Regions from separate parts of the Nonomuraea sp. IBHARD001 genome, predicted to be linked through region 2. Evidence: riboswitches for the same ligand, from Rfam matches in the RefSeq annotation. Region 2 holds a riboswitch; each other region holds the start of a gene.
What was found. A riboswitch is a leader RNA that binds a small molecule or an ion and turns the genes downstream of it on or off. The one in region 2 is predicted to bind cyclic di-AMP.
Positions count from the first base shown of each region.

Region 1 (5,179 bases), 4.0 Mb from region 2:
CCGATAGTCCGGGAAGCGCAAACTCCTACGCTTTCCCCGGTTGGGACTTCGGCGAGGGAGGCCACGTGCTCGGACTGGACGACTGCCTCACCGAGGTCATGGCCATCCCGGGTGCGCTGGACGCGATCGTGGTCGATCACACCAGCGGGATGGCCGTGGCCTACGGTGGCGGCGAACAGGGGTTCGACCCCGAACGATCGGCGGTGGCGCTGAGCGAGACGCTCCGCGCCACGATGGACGGGCTGGCCCAGTCCTCACCAGGTGGAACGGTCCGGATCGAGGACATGATCGTCACCACCGATCAGGGCCTCCACCTGCTCAAACCTCTGGAAACGGTCTTCGACGGACCGCTGGTCATCTATCTGCGTCTCGACCTCGACCGCTCCAACCTCGCCCTGGCACGACACCGGCTCCAAGCCATCTCCTGCCGGTTGACGACGTGAGCCATGCCACCCCTGGAGACGCTACTCAAAGGCATAGCCGCCGAACGGGCCACGGGCTCGCTCAAGATCGGCAGAGCGGGCACGATCTATCTCACCGGCGGCAAGGTCACCTATATCGACAGTGCCCAGACGCCGAAGGTCGAGGACATCCTGCTGGCCAACGGCCGGGTGTCGGGCACGGCGCTGCGCCGGGCGCAACGCGAGGGCGGTGGCGACCAGCTCGTCGCCGAAGGTGTGCTCACCCTCGGCGAGTTGCAGTACTGCGTGCTCGGCGCCGTTCTCGACGCCGCGTTCTTCCTCCTGCCGGTCAAAGGCGCCCCCAGGCCGAAGTTCAGGCCGGGTGAGCGGCACTGGCTCGGCGCCCAGTGGTACTTCGAGGTTCCCGGACTGATCCGGGAGTGCGCACGAAGGAGAGCACAGTTGGCACAGGTCTGGTCCTCTGCCGAACTCGACACCGTCCCCGTGGTGCCGGTCCCGAGACTGCCCGGCGATCGGGTGGTGCTCACGGATCTGCAATGGGAGGTCCTGGTCCACGCCGACCGCGCCTCCAGCCCGATGGACCTGGCCAAGCGGCTCGGGCGTCCGGCGTACTCGATGCTGCTCGCCGTACGGCAGCTGGGGGCGGCCGGGCTGCTGCAGTCGCCGCCGCCCGCGCCCGCGCAGGCCGTGCAGGGCCAGACGGTGCAGGCGCAGGCGACGCGGGGCTCGCTGCCCAGGCGTGAGGCCGCGGGGCCCGACCAACGGCCCGAGCTGCCGCCGGTACCCACGGCGGAGCCGACCGATATGACCATGCTGCTCCGGCTGAAGAAGGCCCTGGAGGAGTTGTCGTGAGGTTCCCCTCACTCAAGCGCAACGCGAGGAGACCCCCAGTGGAGCTACGCGAAGACGTGCTCAGGGAGATGCGCAGGCTGCGTGAGCACACCCCCGACGTCAGCGGCAGTGTCGTGTGCACGGTCGACGGGCTGACCGTCGCCTGCGACAGGATCGGCGAGGCCGCCGAGCAGACCGCCGCGCTCTCCTCCGCGCTGCTCGCCCTCAGCCGCCGTATGACCACGCTGGCCGAGAAGGGCGCACTCGAAGAGACGCTCATCTCAGGTACGGCCGGCTTCGCCGTCTTCTACGCGGCGGGCCCCACTCTCGTCCTCACGGTCCTGGCCGAGCCCGGCGCCAATCTCGGGCTGCTGCGACTGGAGGGCCGCAAGTCGGCGGACAGGCTCGCCGTCATCGCATCGCGGACGCCAAGTGGTCCGTCCGTCACCCCGTAACACCCATCCCAACCCTCATCTGGAGGCACTCATGGCCAGCATCGACGTCTCGCTCAAGGAGATGATGACGATCGACGGTGCGGTCGGTTCGGTCGTCGTCGACTACAGCAGCGGCATGGCGCTCGGCGCGCTCGGCGGCTCGAAGGATCTCGACCTGCAGATCGCCGCCGCCGGGAACACCGAGGTCGTCAAGGCCAAGATGCGCACGATGGACTCCCTCGGTATCAAGGAGTCCATCGAGGACATCCTCATCACGCTCGGCTCGCAGTACCACCTCATCCGCCCGATCACCGGCAGGGGCGGCAAGGGCCTGTTCCTCTACCTGGCCCTGGACCGGGGCCGGGCGAACCTGGCGATGGCCCGCCACCAGCTGCGGGCCATCGAGGAGAAGCTGGAGATCTGACCCGCGCCTTCGTGGCACGGCCCGCTCCCGGCGGCGCGGCGGGCACGGGCCGTGCCACGGGAGCGGGATCTGCCCGCCGGGCAACGCCGCAGCGGTCGCCCGGCCCCCGTCGATCCGCACGAGCGCGTTCTGCTCACCGTGTACGACGAGTGCGGGCCCGGCGAGCCGACGGCAGGGCGTCTAGCCTCGGACGAAGCGGCGGATGCGGTCGCGGCCGAGGAACAGTCCGCCGCCCAGCAGTGCCAAGCCGCCGACGAGCACCAGGGCCGTGCCGTTGTGGCTGTCGTCGGCGGTGTCGGTCTTCATCGCGGCCGCGGTGGCGTCCAGCTTCTGCGTCTTCTCCGCGGCGGGAGCCGCCGCCGCCTGCTTCTCGGCGGGCTCGCTCTTCTTCTCGACCTCGGCCTTGGCCTCGGCGACGACCGGCGGCTTGGCCGGGTTGGCGTCGTGACGCTTGTAGGCGCCGGAGGAGAAGGAGACCGGGTGGTTCTTCTTGCCCTTGCCCGAGCCCCACTTCGTGATGACGTACTGGACCTTGATGTGGCCCTGGCCGCCGACGCCGTCGACGCCGAGCGTGCGGCTGTTGAAGGAGCCGCCGGTGAGCTGGGCGAAGGTCTTGGCGTCGAGGTCGAGCATGATGCCCCGGTTGGAGGGGGTGCCCGGACCGCGGTCGCCGACGAAGAACGGCGCCTTCTTGCCCTTGTAGACGACATAGCCCTCGGTCATCAGGGGCCAGCTGGGGCTGGCGGCCAGACCCTTCTGCATCGGCTTGCCGCTGGCGGGCAGACCGGTGTCACCGGCGCGGCCGGAGGAGTCGTCCCAGAAGTAGGACGCGGTGGTGTTGCCCTTGAGCAGCACCTTCTTGTCGGTGTCTGTGTCGGCGTGAGCCGTGGATCCAGCGCCTGCGACCACGGAGGCGGCGATCAGGGAACCAGCGAGAACGGCGGAAACGCGCATGCCAAAACGGGCGTTCATGAAAAACGAAATCCTTCGTACGGCGACAGGGCAGGCGCTCGCGAATGATCGTCGAAAAAGCGATCAAAGAATGGCGTAGCCGGGCAAAGGCCTAACGGACGCTACGCATCGCGACGAGCGCGGGGGATGGTGCGAGAAAGTTCAGGGAACGCCGGCCTACAAGGCGGCGGAAGCTGGGCGATCGTACGCTGGGGAAGCGACGCGGGGGGTCGCGGCGAGCTCGTTCACAGGGGAAAGTCCTCTCCATCGCGCCTACCGGGTTAGCTGACGGGTTCGGGCGTGGAGATGCCCTACCGACCCGCAGGTCGGACTCACCCCAAGGGACATGGGTCCCCGGCTCCCGCTCTCGCGGGACTCGGCGTCAGCCGGCTGCCTTCCTTACGAAGGTCCAGGTCACCAGCTGATAACGCTTAGGACTGTATGGGGCATTTGGCGGAAAAGCAAAAGCAAACCCATGAAATGGTGTAAAGATCTACCTTTATCGCCCTGGAATGGTCATGGAGATCGCGGCCAAAGCATGATCCCGGACATGAAAAAGGAGGGCACGGACTTGCCGTACCCTCCTGTGTTGCCGCCGTTCAGCCGCCGCTCTTGCGGCGGAAGGAGCGCTTGCCGCCCGCCCTGCTGTGCACCCCGTGGATCTTCGACGGATCCTTGCCCTTACCGCCGGCCCCCGAGTCGGCCTGCTGCGCCTGCTTGCGTGCCAACGCCTCGCGGAACTTGCGCTTCAGCTCGTCCTCGGGACCCTCGGTAGCGTCTGGTTCAGCTGGGACTTCAGCCATGAGGACCTCCTGGTCTTGGGGACGCACAAAGCTTCGCACACCGGCGGACCGCGCCGCGAAACCGGGGCGGCTACGATCCAGTCATGGCCCCCCTTCCCGACCGCGATCACCGCGAGATGCGCATTTCCGACCAAGACCGCGATCAGGCGGCGGCCGTCCTCCGCCACGCGGCCGGAGAGGGGCGTCTGGCGATGGTGGAGTTCCAGGAACGACTCGACTCCGTCTACACCGCCAAGACCTACGCCGATCTCGAACCACTCACCCGCGACCTGCCCGCCGTCACAGCGGTCGAGCGGTCGGCGCGCAGGTTCGATCCGCATCCCGAGGGCTCCAGGGTGAGCAGGTGGGCGCTCGGCTTCATGGGCGGGTTCAGGCGCAGGGGCCGCTGGCGGGTGGGCAGGGGCTTCACCGCCGTCGCCGTCTGGGGCGGCGGGACCGTCGACCTGCGCGAGGCGGTGTTCGCCGAGCGCGATGTGACGATCTACGCGATCGCCGTCATGGGCGGCGTCAGTGTGATCGCCCCCGAGGACGCCGACGTCCGCACGACCGGACTGGGCATCATGGGCGGCTTCGACACCAAGGCCGACGGGCCCGGCATCGAGAACGCTCCCCGCATCACCGTCACCGGCCTGGCCTTCTGGGGCGGCGTCGACGTCAGGCGCAAGCCCCTGAAGCGGGCCAAGGCCATCAAGCAGAACACCGACGACGACACCTGAACCAGCCGGGCGGCACCTACCCCCCTTGGAGCTCACTCCGGGAGCGTCAGGAACTGCGGCGGCACGTGCGCGGCCAGCCAGACGCCGTTGGCGCTCAGCCTGAACTCGTGCCCTTCGGCGTGCATGGCGCCCGCCCGTACGCTCAGCACCACGGGCGGCCCCTTGCGGGCGCCGACCCGCCGCGCGGTCTCCCTGTCCGGCGACAGGTGCACGTGCAGCCGTCGCATCGGCAGCAGGCCCTGCTCGGTGATCGCGGGCAGATGCCTGTGCACGGTGCCGTGGAAGAGCCATGCGGGAGGCGTCGCCACCGGGAGGTCGAGGTCCACCTCGACCGTGTGCCCCTGGCTCGCCCTGATCCGCCCGTCCTCGAGCACGTAGCGGCGTTTGTCGTTGAGCTCGACGACCTGCTCCAGTTCGTCCCTGCTGATCGCGAATCCGTGTGCGCCCGCCGCGGCGAGCAACTCCTCGACCGGCACCCAGCCCTGCGGGTCGAGCTCGATCCCGATGCGCCCAGGCTGGTGGCGCAGGTGCCTGGAGAGGTACTTGGAAATCTTCACCATCCGCCTGTCGTCCACGTCCGGCACGATACGGCCGGCGG
Region 1 covers NZ_JBWBBW010000002.1:7,455,661-7,460,839, forward strand. The annotation lists gene ACTWNK_RS35490 (roadblock/LC7 domain-containing protein) at 66-443, shown strand; gene ACTWNK_RS35495 (hypothetical protein) at 447-1,274, shown strand; gene ACTWNK_RS35500 (roadblock/LC7 domain-containing protein) at 1,313-1,708, shown strand; gene ACTWNK_RS35505 (hypothetical protein) at 1,740-2,111, shown strand; gene ACTWNK_RS35510 (hypothetical protein) at 2,292-3,083, opposite strand; cyclic di-AMP (ydaO/yuaA leader) riboswitch at 3,318-3,454, opposite strand; gene ACTWNK_RS35515 (DUF5302 domain-containing protein) at 3,662-3,865, opposite strand; gene ACTWNK_RS35520 (DUF1707 SHOCT-like domain-containing protein) at 3,949-4,581, shown strand; gene ACTWNK_RS35525 (RNA 2'-phosphotransferase) at 4,614-5,156, opposite strand.
Region 1: it holds a riboswitch for cyclic di-AMP, as region 2 does, so the genes downstream of both, ACTWNK_RS35510 (hypothetical protein) here and ACTWNK_RS17740 (CHAP domain-containing protein) in region 2, are expected to answer to the same signal.

Region 2 (5,179 bases):
CAGGCAGAGGGTGGAGGCAATGCGGTGAAGAACATCTCGTGGGGCATCGCGGCGACCGGCGGGATCGCCAGGACCGTGGGCGCGGTGATCGCGGCCGAGCCCGGCATGCGCGTGGCCGCCGTCGGCTCACGCAGCAGGCAGCGGGCGTCGGCCCTGGCCGCCGACCTCGGGGCCGACGCCGCATACGGTTCCTACCTGGAGCTGTGCGCCGATCCCGCCGTCGACGCCGTGTACGTCGCCACGCCGCACGCCCAGCACCTGGAGGTGGCCGAACTCGCCATCGCACACGGCAAGGCCGTCCTGTGCGAGAAGCCGCTGGCCGCCACCGTGGCCGACGCCGAACGCATGGTGGCCCTGGCCAGGGCCGCGGGCGTGTTCCTCATGGAGGCCATGTGGATGCGCTTCAACCCGCTCGTGCGACTGCTGGCGCGTGACGAACGGTTCGGCGGCATCCGGTCGGTGCGGGCGTCGTTCGGCTTCGCGCTGCCGTACGAGGCCGGGCATCGGCTGTGGAGTCCTTCGACAGGGGGTGGTGTCCTGCTCGACCTGGGGATCTACCCGCTCGGCCTGGCGCAGTTGCTGCTCGGCGAGCCGGTCGGCGCGCATGTCACCGGGTCGCTCGCGCCCTCCGGCGTGGACGCGGAGGCCGGGGTGCTGCTCACCTACGCCGACGGCGCCCGCGCCCTGGCCGACACCTCGCTGCTCAGCCCCCTGTGCAACACGGCATCGGTGGCCGGGACGACGCTGCGCGCCGACATCGACGCCCCCTTCTGGGCGCCGCGCCGCATCACGCTGAGCGGCCCCGGCGTGCAGGAGGAGCACCTGCTGGATCCCGCGGACAACGGGTACGCGGGGGAGGTGCGCGAGGTGGCGGTCGCCTTGGCCGAGGGGCGTACGGAGAGCGCGGTCATGCCGCTCGACGAGAGCCTGGCGATGATGCGCCTGCTGGAGGAGCTGCGTGGTCGGCTGGGGGCGCGGTGACGTGCGGGATTGACCTGAACCGCTCTTGAGGTTGCAGCATGAGGGCATCGTCTCCGCCCCCTCCTGGAGGTCCTCATGTACGCCGTACGCCTGCACGCCTTCGGGCCGGCCGCCAACCTCGTGCACGAGCAGGTGGCCGATCCCGTGCCCGGTCCCGGTCAGGTGCTCATCCGGGTCAAGGCCGCCGGGGTGCACCTGGTCGACACGACCCTGCGCCAGGGCAAGGCCGGAGGCCCGTTCGCCCTGCCCGACCTGCCCACCATCCCCGGTCGCGAGGTCGCCGGGGTGGTGGAGGCGCTCGGCGAAGGCACGCCGCCGCACTGGCTCGGCCGGCGCGTGGTGACCCACCTCGGCTTCGTGCCCGGCGGTTATGCCGAGCTCGCCGTACGGGATGCCGGCGCACTGCACGAGGTGCCCGCCCATGTGGGCTTCGAGGCCGCCGTCGCGATGATCGGCACCGGGCGTACCACGATCGGCGTCCTGGAGACCGCGAACATCTCCGCCCAGGACGCCGTACTGATCACCGCGGCGGCCGGAGGCATGGGCAGCCTGCTCGTCCAGGCCGCGCGCAACGCCGGAGCCCTGGTCATCGGCCTGGCCGGAGGCCCCGCCAAGACCGAACGGGTCATCGAACTCGGCGCCGACTACGCCGTCGACTACCTCAAGTCCAGGTGGCCCGACCGCGTACGCACCGCACTCGGCGACCGCGACCTCACCCTCGTCCTCGACGGCGTCGGCGGCGAAACCGGCCGCAAGACGATGGACCTCCTCGGCATCGGCGGCCGCATCGTCCTGCTGGGCGGCTCCAGCGGCGACGGCAACGCCACCTGGATCACCACCGACGACCTGTACCGCCTGGGCATCACCGCATCGGTGGGCATCGGCCCCCGGGTGCTTCGCCGCCCCGGCGGCTTGCGGGGGCTGGAGGAGGCGTCCCTGGAGGCTCTGGCGTCGGGGCGCCTCACACCGGCGGTCGAGGTGTACGCGCTCAAGGACGCGGCAGCGGCGCACACGGCCCTGGAGACGCGGGGGACGAAGGGGAAGGTGGTGCTGGTGCCTTGAGGGGTGGGCTTTTGGTACGGCGCGCAGGGCGGGGGTGAGGGGAGGGGGGTGGGGTAGGGCTTGGGGGGCTTGGGGCCGGGGCTGTTTGGGGCCCGGGATGTTTGGGGGTTCCGGAGTGGCGCTGCTGAGGTTCTGGGGTGGCGACGAGCACCCGACAGGGCTCGGACGAAGGAGGGCGAGGCTGAGCTTGGGCAGGGCTGTGTGCGCTGGGCGTGCCGGACGTGCGTGCGCGCGGCACTGCGGGGCTCACCCCTTTGGGTGGGCCGGCCAGGCAGGGACGAACTGGCGTCCAGCGCGAGATCAGAGACGCTGCCCTCGCTCGATCGGGTTCGCCGCCCTCGATCAGGCTTGCCGCCCTCGATGGGCTTGCCTTCCTCGGTCGGGGGTTTGCCGCCATTGATCGGGTTTGCCGCCATTGATCAGGCTCGCCTGCTCCTGATTTGGCCCGCGACCGCTTGATCAGGCTTGCTCGCACTTGGATTGGGCCAGGCAGGACATGTGATCGGGCCTTGGCCTCGCGTGCCGGATCTGGGCCGGGTTTGGGTTGCGCTCTTACTTGCGCGTGCTGGAAGCGCCCCAGTTTGCCCTGCCTTGCCCACGCTCCCCCGCAGCCCGCCTCCTTCACCCGCTCCGCCATCGCTTTACCTCGCCCTGCCTCGCCCCGCCTCGTCGCCTCCCCCTGCCTCACACTGCCTCGCCTCACCCCGCCTCGTCGCCTCGCCCTGCCTCGCCTCACTCCGCCCGCGCACGTCCGATCCCGGGCCGCCAGGTGCACTTCGGGCATGCCTTGGCTTGACCCTTGGCCCCTTCGGCTCAAGGTGGGGCCTCGGGTTCGCCCGGATGGCAATCACATGTGTCACACGTGCATCAGGGCTCACAGGCTGGGGTGCGGGTCGGAAAACCGCAGGTAAAACCTGTATTGCCTACGGCTACGGGCATGCGGGGACTGGAAGTGGACTTCTGGGCGTTACCGATTTGTCACTCTCTTGCCACATCGCTTACCTTCAAGTCACTCGCGGCATGCATCCCCCTAAGAGACGTATGCCAGACATTGCCAACATCACAGGTTTACCCCTGTGACCGCTGAATCCAGATGTATGGAACCGGGGACCCAATATCCCTTGGGGTGAATCGGCACAGCACGTGCCGTAGGGCAGCTTCACGTCCGAACCCGTCAGCTAACCCGGTAAGCGGCAGGAAGCTAGCAAGGAGTCCCCCGCACCATGGCCGTATACCGTATTCGCCGTGCCTCGACCATGACCTACGCCCGCGCCGCACTCGGCGCCGCAGTGTTCGCCGCCACTTTCGGCGGCGGGGTCGCACAGGCTCAGGCCGGCACCGTCTCCCCCGAGACCAAGCCCGCAGCGGGCGCCCTCGCCAAGGCAGGGCCGATCTCCGGTCAGGTCAAGACCGAGAAGACCGCCACGATGCCGACCGCCAAGCAGGTGCTCGCACTCGCCAAGGAGCAGATCGGCATCTCCGAGAACTCCAAGGGCGGCGGCACCAAGTTCCACAAGTGGTACATGGAGTCCAAGCGCGCCCAGGAGACCGTCGCACGTGACGGCGGCTCCCCCAAGGCCTACGCGAACGCCGCCTGGTGTGCGATGTTCGTCTCCTGGGTCGGCGAGCACAGCGGCGCCCGTACCCAGGTCGGCTGGGACGCCTACACCGTGACCTACGCCAACTGGTTCAAGAACAACAAGCGCTGGGGCGCCAAGGCCAAGCCGGGCGCGATCGTGTTCTACAACTGGGCCGGCAAGAAGAACCTGGGCTCGATCCAGCACGTCGGCATCGTCCAGAAGGACAACGGCAACGGCACCATCACCACCGTCGAGGGCAACACCGGCAACGGCAAGGTGGAGGAGCGCGTCCGGCCCAAGTCCCAGGTCGTCGGCTACGGCTACCCGACCTACAGCGGCTGATCCGACCCCACGAAGCCCCCTTCCCAAGCCTCATCCCGGAGCCCCCCGAGGGTGATCCCCTAGAAGCCCACTCCGATAGCCGACACCCCGGCCACGCCCCCGGTCGCGGTGTCCCGGCTGGTGACGCCCGGTCCCACTCCACCCCGATGGGACCGGGCGTCGCCGTTCCCCACATCACCTCCACTCCCCCCGCCCCGCCCCCTGGCCGCCGCTCCCCTACATCGCCCCGCCTGCCCCGCCCCCTTCTGGTCGCCGTTCCCTCATCCAGGAGCCCTCCCATCCACCGGGAGCCCTTCCACACAGGAGCTCTCCCATACAAGAGCCCTTCCCTCCACCCGAAGCTCTCCCATCCAGGAGCTCCCCCATCGAGGAGCTCTCCGCCCTCGCGCGCCGAGTAGCCCCCTTCTGTGCCCCCTGAGCACTCCTGATATGGGAGCGCTCCCAAAACCCGCTATAAGCCCATAAATCCCTTACCTCCCCCAACACCCCCTTACACCCCCACGAAACGCCGACTACGTAACGGTTGCGTTTCGGGATATTGACGACCACCCCTCCCCTCGTCCACCCTTCGTGGGAGCGCTCCCATAACATCACCCCCCACCATTCGGATGTCCACCTGAGAGGGGTCCGGAATGAAGAACGACAAGCGCCGCATGGCGGCGGCCGCGGTGCTGGCGGTCGCGGTCGCGATGACGGCGGCGTGCGGCGGCGGCCAGGCGGAGGCGCCCGAGGCGGCCGACGGCGCCCCCGCGGCCCCTGCGGAGAAGGTCACCATCAAGGTGCACACGTTCGGCGGCGGCGAGAACTTCGGCTACGACACGGCGGTCAAGAAGTGGAACGCCGAGCACCCCGACCTGCAGATCGACTACAAGAACCTCACCGACCGCTACGAGGACGTCTACCTCCCCCAGCTGCTGCAGAAGCTGCAGGCGGGCAGCGGCGCCGGTGACGTCGTGGGCATCGACGAGGGCTCGATGGGCTTCATGAAGGCCAGGCCGCAGTTCTTCGCCGACCTGACCGCATACGGCCTGGAGTCCCGCAAGGCCGACTTCCCCGCGTTCAAGTGGGACAACGGCCTCAACAAGGACGGCAAGCTCTTCGCACTCGGCACCGACATCGGCGGTATGACCATGTGCTACCGCCGCGACCTGTTCGAGAAGGCGGGCCTGCCGACCGATCGCGAGGAGGTCGGCGCGCTGTGGCCGGACTGGAAC
Region 2 covers NZ_JBWBBW010000002.1:3,410,018-3,415,196, reverse strand. The annotation lists gene ACTWNK_RS17750 (Gfo/Idh/MocA family protein) at 25-981, shown strand; gene ACTWNK_RS17745 (zinc-binding dehydrogenase) at 1,057-2,043, shown strand; cyclic di-AMP (ydaO/yuaA leader) riboswitch at 3,115-3,251, shown strand; gene ACTWNK_RS17740 (CHAP domain-containing protein) at 3,267-3,965, shown strand; gene ACTWNK_RS17735 (ABC transporter substrate-binding protein) at 4,598-5,179, shown strand, end outside.

Region 3 (5,179 bases), 3.8 Mb from region 2:
GTCGACCAGCGTGCCCGTCTCGCTCAGCACCGAGCTGAACCAGCGTGGCGGCGGCTGCGGCGCGTAGAACTGCACCATCGTCGGCGTGCCGTCCTTCTTGGCGAGCTCGACGGCCTTGTCGAAGGTGACCGCTCCTGCGGGCACCGACACCGCCGGTGACGACACAGCGGTGGACGGCGAGGTCGCGGCCTGTGTGCCGCAACCGGCCAGGGCGAGCGCGAGGACACCCAGCATGAGTCTCATCCCCTGGTGATGACCGCTGACCGGCGGCGGACACGAGACCTGACCAGAGCTTTGCCCGACCACTTTCCCCCAGGAACCAACATCGTCGTGTCATAATTTGGGGGAATCTGTTGAAACACCAGTCAGCGAAGGGCGGCCGGATGCTCGCACAGCAACGGCAGCAGGCGATCGTCGAACGCGTGCGCAGGAGCGGCGGCGTCCGCGTGGCCGACCTGGTCCGCGAACTCGGCGTCTCGGACATGACGATCCGCAGGGACCTGGAGCTCCTCGCCGAGCGCGGCCTGCTGCAGAAGGTGCACGGCGGCGCGACCGTGGCCGGGCCCGGCTCGGCCGAGGAGCCGGGCTTCGCCGCCAAGTCCGGCAGGCAGCAGCCGGAGAAGGACGCCATCGCCCGCCGCGCCGCCGAACTGGTCGCGCCGGGCACCTCGGTCGCCCTGTCCGCGGGCACGACCACGTGGGCGCTGGCCCATCACCTGACCGACGTGCCCGAGCTGACCGTCGTCACCAACTCGATCCCGGTCGCCGAGGTCTTCCACCGCCATCCGCGCGCCGACCGCACGGTCGTGCTGACCGGCGGGGTGCGCACGCCCTCCGACGCGCTCGTCGGACCCGTCGCGGTCACCGCCATCCGCGACCTGCACGTCGACACGCTGTTCCTCGGCGTGCACGGCATGAGCCCGAGGGCCGGGTTCACCACGCCCAACCTGCTGGAGGCCGAGACCGACCGTGCGCTCGTCGCCTCCGCGCACCGGCTGGTGGTGCCGGTCGACCACACCAAGTGGGGCATGGTCGGCATCAGCACCATCACCGGCCTGGACGCCGCCGACGTGGTGGTCAGCGACGCCGCCTTGCAGGAAGAGGCCAGGGCCGAGTTCGGCGACCGTCTGATCATCGCGGAGGACCCCTCGTGAAGCGCACGCTTACCCACCTGGCCGACGGCAGGGAGCTGTTCTACTTCGACCACTCGGACTCCGCCGTGCGCGACGCCCGCGACCTGCGGGAGCTGCCGCCGCGCCCGCCCGCCTCCGAGCTGCGCCTGGACCCGCTGACCGGCGAGTGGGTGGCCATGGCCGGGCATCGGCAGAGCAGGACGTTCCTGCCGCCCGCCGACGAGTGCCCGCTGTGCCCGTCGGCGCCGGGCCGGCTGTCGGAGATCCCGGCCGGCTCCTACGACGTGGTCGTCTTCGAGAACCGCTTCCCCTCCTTCGGCCCCCTCCCGGGCGCGCACGGCGAGGCGGGCGGGCTGAGCGAGGTACGGCCGGGGCTCGGGCGCTGCGAGGTGGTCTGCTTCACCTCCGAGCACGCCTCCTCCTTCTCCCGGCTGGCGCCCGAGCAGGTGGAGCTGGTCATGCACGCCTGGGCCGACCGCACGGCGGAGCTGTCGGCGATGCCCGGCGTCGAGCAGGTGTTCTGCTTCGAGAACAGGGGCGAGGAGATCGGCATCACCCTGGCCCATCCGCACGGCCAGATCTACGCCTATCCGTATGTCACGCCGCGCACCCGTCTGCATCTGCGGGCCGCCGCGCGCAGGCCGGGGCTGTTCGCCGAGGTGCTCGCGGCCGAGCGGGCGTTCGGCGAGCGCGTCGTCGCGGCCAACGAGCACTGGACCGCGTTCGTGCCCGCCGCCGCGCGCTGGCCGTACGAGGTGCATCTGTATCCGCATCGGCAGGTGCCCGATCTGGCGGCGTTGTCGGAGGCGGAGATGCGGGCGTTCGGGCCGCTCTATACCGATGTGCTGCGGCGGCTGGACGGACTGTTCGGGGTGGTCATGCCGTATGTGTCGGCCTGGCACCAGGCGCCGGTCCGGGAGGGTCGGGAGCTGGCCTACCTGCATCTGGAGCTGTTCTCCATCCGGCGGGCGCCGGGCAAGTTGAAGTATCTGGCCGGGTCGGAGTCGGCGATGGGCGCCTTCGTCAACGATGTTCTGCCCGAGGAGGCGGCCCGGCGGCTGCGGTCACAGGTAGATCACTGATTGATCTCAGCGGAGAGTCGCATGGTGCTGCATTTACCACTAATATCCATCTCGCCTAGTTCCGGGCGTGTTGCCCGGAAGCCGGGGACCCACTCCCTCGGGGTGAATCCACTTCGGTGGTAGGGCTCCTCCCGCCCGAACCCGTCAGCTAACCCGGTCGGCATGAGGAGAGGAGAGTGCGTGGCGGCCCCGTCCCCCACGTCGCGTCGCCGCACGGCACCACGCTTCATCAGCACGGCGCTCTGCGTTCTGAGCGCGGCAGCCCTGGTCTGCGCCCCCGCCACCGCAGGAGCCGCGCCCAAGCCCAAGGAGAAGCAGCTCCGCGCCGACCTGGCCAAGCAGAATAAGAAGGTCGACCGCCTGATCGAGGCCTACAACGCCAAGCGCGTGCAACTGGCCAAGGCGCAGGAGTCGGAGAAGAAGGCGAACAAGCGCCTGGCCGCCGCCGAGCAGGCGCTGGTCACCGCGCAGGAGCAGGTCAGCGAGATCGTCGAGCTGCGCTACCAGGCCACGACCGGCGGCATGCGCCTGCCGTTCGGCGGCAATCTGGGCGGCGCGGCCATCCTTGAGCAGCTCGTCGGCCAGCAGGAGGCGGTGCTCACCTCCTTCAGCACCGCACGCGACGAACGCAAGCAGGCCGCCGACGCCGCCCAGGTCGTCACCGGCCAGATCCGCAAGGACGCGGCCGAGGTCGAGGGCCAGCGCGAGGAGGCACAGGACCTCATCGACGAGATCCAGAAGAACCTCGACAGGCTCGTGCCCTACGGCACCGGCCGCCGCTCCGACGGCAGCTGGGCCCCCGAGCTGCCGAGCGGCGCCGACAACATCACGCCTCGCATGCGCCTGATGCGCGACCTCATCCGCAAGAACTTCGACCTGCCGTACCAGGTGGGCTGCTACCGCGTCGACGACAGCGGCGAGCATCCGCTGGGCCGGGCGTGCGACTTCATGATGAGCCAGGGCGGTTCGATGCCCTCCGCGGCCAACCAGGCGCTGGGCGACAGGATCTCGGCCTGGGCGATCAAGAACAAGGACCGGCTCGGCGTGAAGTACGTCATCTGGCGGCAGCGCATCAACATGGGCTCGGGATGGCGCACGATGTCCAACCGAGGCGGCATCACGGCCAACCACTACGACCATCCGCACATCTCGATGTACTAGGACGCGGGGCCGCGACCGGTAAACCGACGGGCCGTGACGGCAGTCCTCTTCTGTGACACGTGTGACGAGGAGGATGCGCCGGTGGAGTACCGCTTTCATTCGCCGCCGGGCTGGCCCGAGCCCCCGGCGGGCTGGCGTCCTCCTGCCGGGTGGCGGCCGAGCCCCGCGTGGCCGCCCGCGCCCGACGGCTGGGTCTTCTGGGTCGCGGTCCAGCCCGCCGTCCCGGCGACCGAGCGCGACGGGCTGGCCGCGATGACGCAGGCCCTGCGCCAGGAGCACATCGGCCTGCAGGCCGCCGTCGCCGACGCCGCACTACGCCTGCGCGAGATCGAGCAGCAGATCATCCACACCGAGGAGACCGTGCTGCTGCAGGAGGCCGGTCTGTACGAGTACCGCCACCCGCTGAGCGACGCCGTCGCCTACAGGGACAGGCTCGCCCAGGTCAGAAACCGGATCAAGGCCCTGGCCAAGGACGGCACCGCCGTGATCGGCGCCACGAACTGGCAGATCAACGGATCGCTCGCCGAAGGGCGCAGGATGGTGCGCGACTTCTCCAGGCTGATGCTGCGCGCCTACAACGCCGAGGCCGACAACTGCGTGCGCACGATGCGCCCGTACAAGCTGCAGTCGTCGGTCGACCGGCTGGAGAAGGCCGTCGAGACGATCGTCAAGCTCGGCCGGACGATGAGCATCCACGTCAGCGGCGAGTACCACCGCCTGCGCCTGTACGAGCTGGAGCTGACGGCCGACCACCTGGCCAGGCAGGAGGAGGAGAAGGAACGCTCCAGAGCGCAGCGCGAGCGCCAGCGCGAGGAGGAGTCCGCCCGCAAGGAGTTCGAGCGCGAGAAGGCCAGACTGCGCAAGGAGGAGGCGCACTACCGAGCGGCGCTGGCCAAACTGCTGGCCGGAGGCGACGAGCGGGGAGCCGGGGAGCTCAGGGCCAAGCTGGAGGAGATCGGCGCGGCCGTCGGCGACGTCGAGGCCCGCGAGGCCAATGTGCGGGCCGGATATGTGTACGTGATCTCCAACATCGGCGCGTTCGGCCCGGACATCGTCAAGATCGGCATGACCCGCAGGCTCGAACCCCAGGACAGGGTGCGCGAACTGGGCGACGCCTCGGTACCCTTCACGTTCGACACCCATGCCCTGATCTTCAGCGACGACGCGGTCGGCCTGGAGAGCCGATTGCACAGCGAGCTGAGCAGCCGGCGGGTCAACCGGGTCAACCCGCGCAGGGAGTTCTTCCACATCACGCCCGCCGAGGTCAAGGTGGTGCTGGAGCGGATCTCCGGCCACCACCTCCTGGAGTACCGCGACACCCCGGAGGCGTTGGAGTGGCACCAGTCCCGGCATGCGCCCTGACGCCGGACCTGCTCGCGGGTCAGTCGATGCGCTGGCAGATCTCCACGGGAAGCCTGGGCGACCAGGTGGCGGTGGCCTCGTCGTAGGCGCGGGCGTAGCCGTTCTTGCCGCCGGCGCACGGGGCCGCGACGGTCGTCTCGACGTACACGGCTCCGCCTGGCGTGATGGAGTGCGTCCTGGCGACGACCCACTTGGAGAACACCGTGCGTCCCGAGTTGAACTTGACCGCGACGAACACGCGCCGATCGACGGTGAAGTTGCCTCCGGCGACCTTGAGGTGCCCGTTGAAGGTGTAGTTGAACAGGAAGCTGGGCCCGGCCGAGGCGTGGGCCGCGGAGCCGAGCGCGGGAGCGCCGACGGCCAGGAGAGCGGCGGTGGCGGTGGCGGCGGCCAGGGTACGCAGAGTGCGGTTCATCGGGATCTCCTGTGCGATCGTGTGAA
Region 3 covers NZ_JBWBBW010000002.1:7,160,798-7,165,976, forward strand. The annotation lists gene ACTWNK_RS34175 (PepSY domain-containing protein) at 1-234, opposite strand, end outside; gene ACTWNK_RS34180 (DeoR/GlpR family DNA-binding transcription regulator) at 384-1,154, shown strand; gene galT (galactose-1-phosphate uridylyltransferase) at 1,151-2,215, shown strand; cyclic di-AMP (ydaO/yuaA leader) riboswitch at 2,258-2,392, shown strand; gene ACTWNK_RS34190 (coiled-coil domain-containing protein) at 2,396-3,376, shown strand; gene ACTWNK_RS34195 (SNIPE associated domain-containing protein) at 3,458-4,738, shown strand; gene ACTWNK_RS34200 (hypothetical protein) at 4,758-5,153, opposite strand.
Region 3: it holds a riboswitch for cyclic di-AMP, as region 2 does, so the genes downstream of both, ACTWNK_RS34190 (coiled-coil domain-containing protein) here and ACTWNK_RS17740 (CHAP domain-containing protein) in region 2, are expected to answer to the same signal.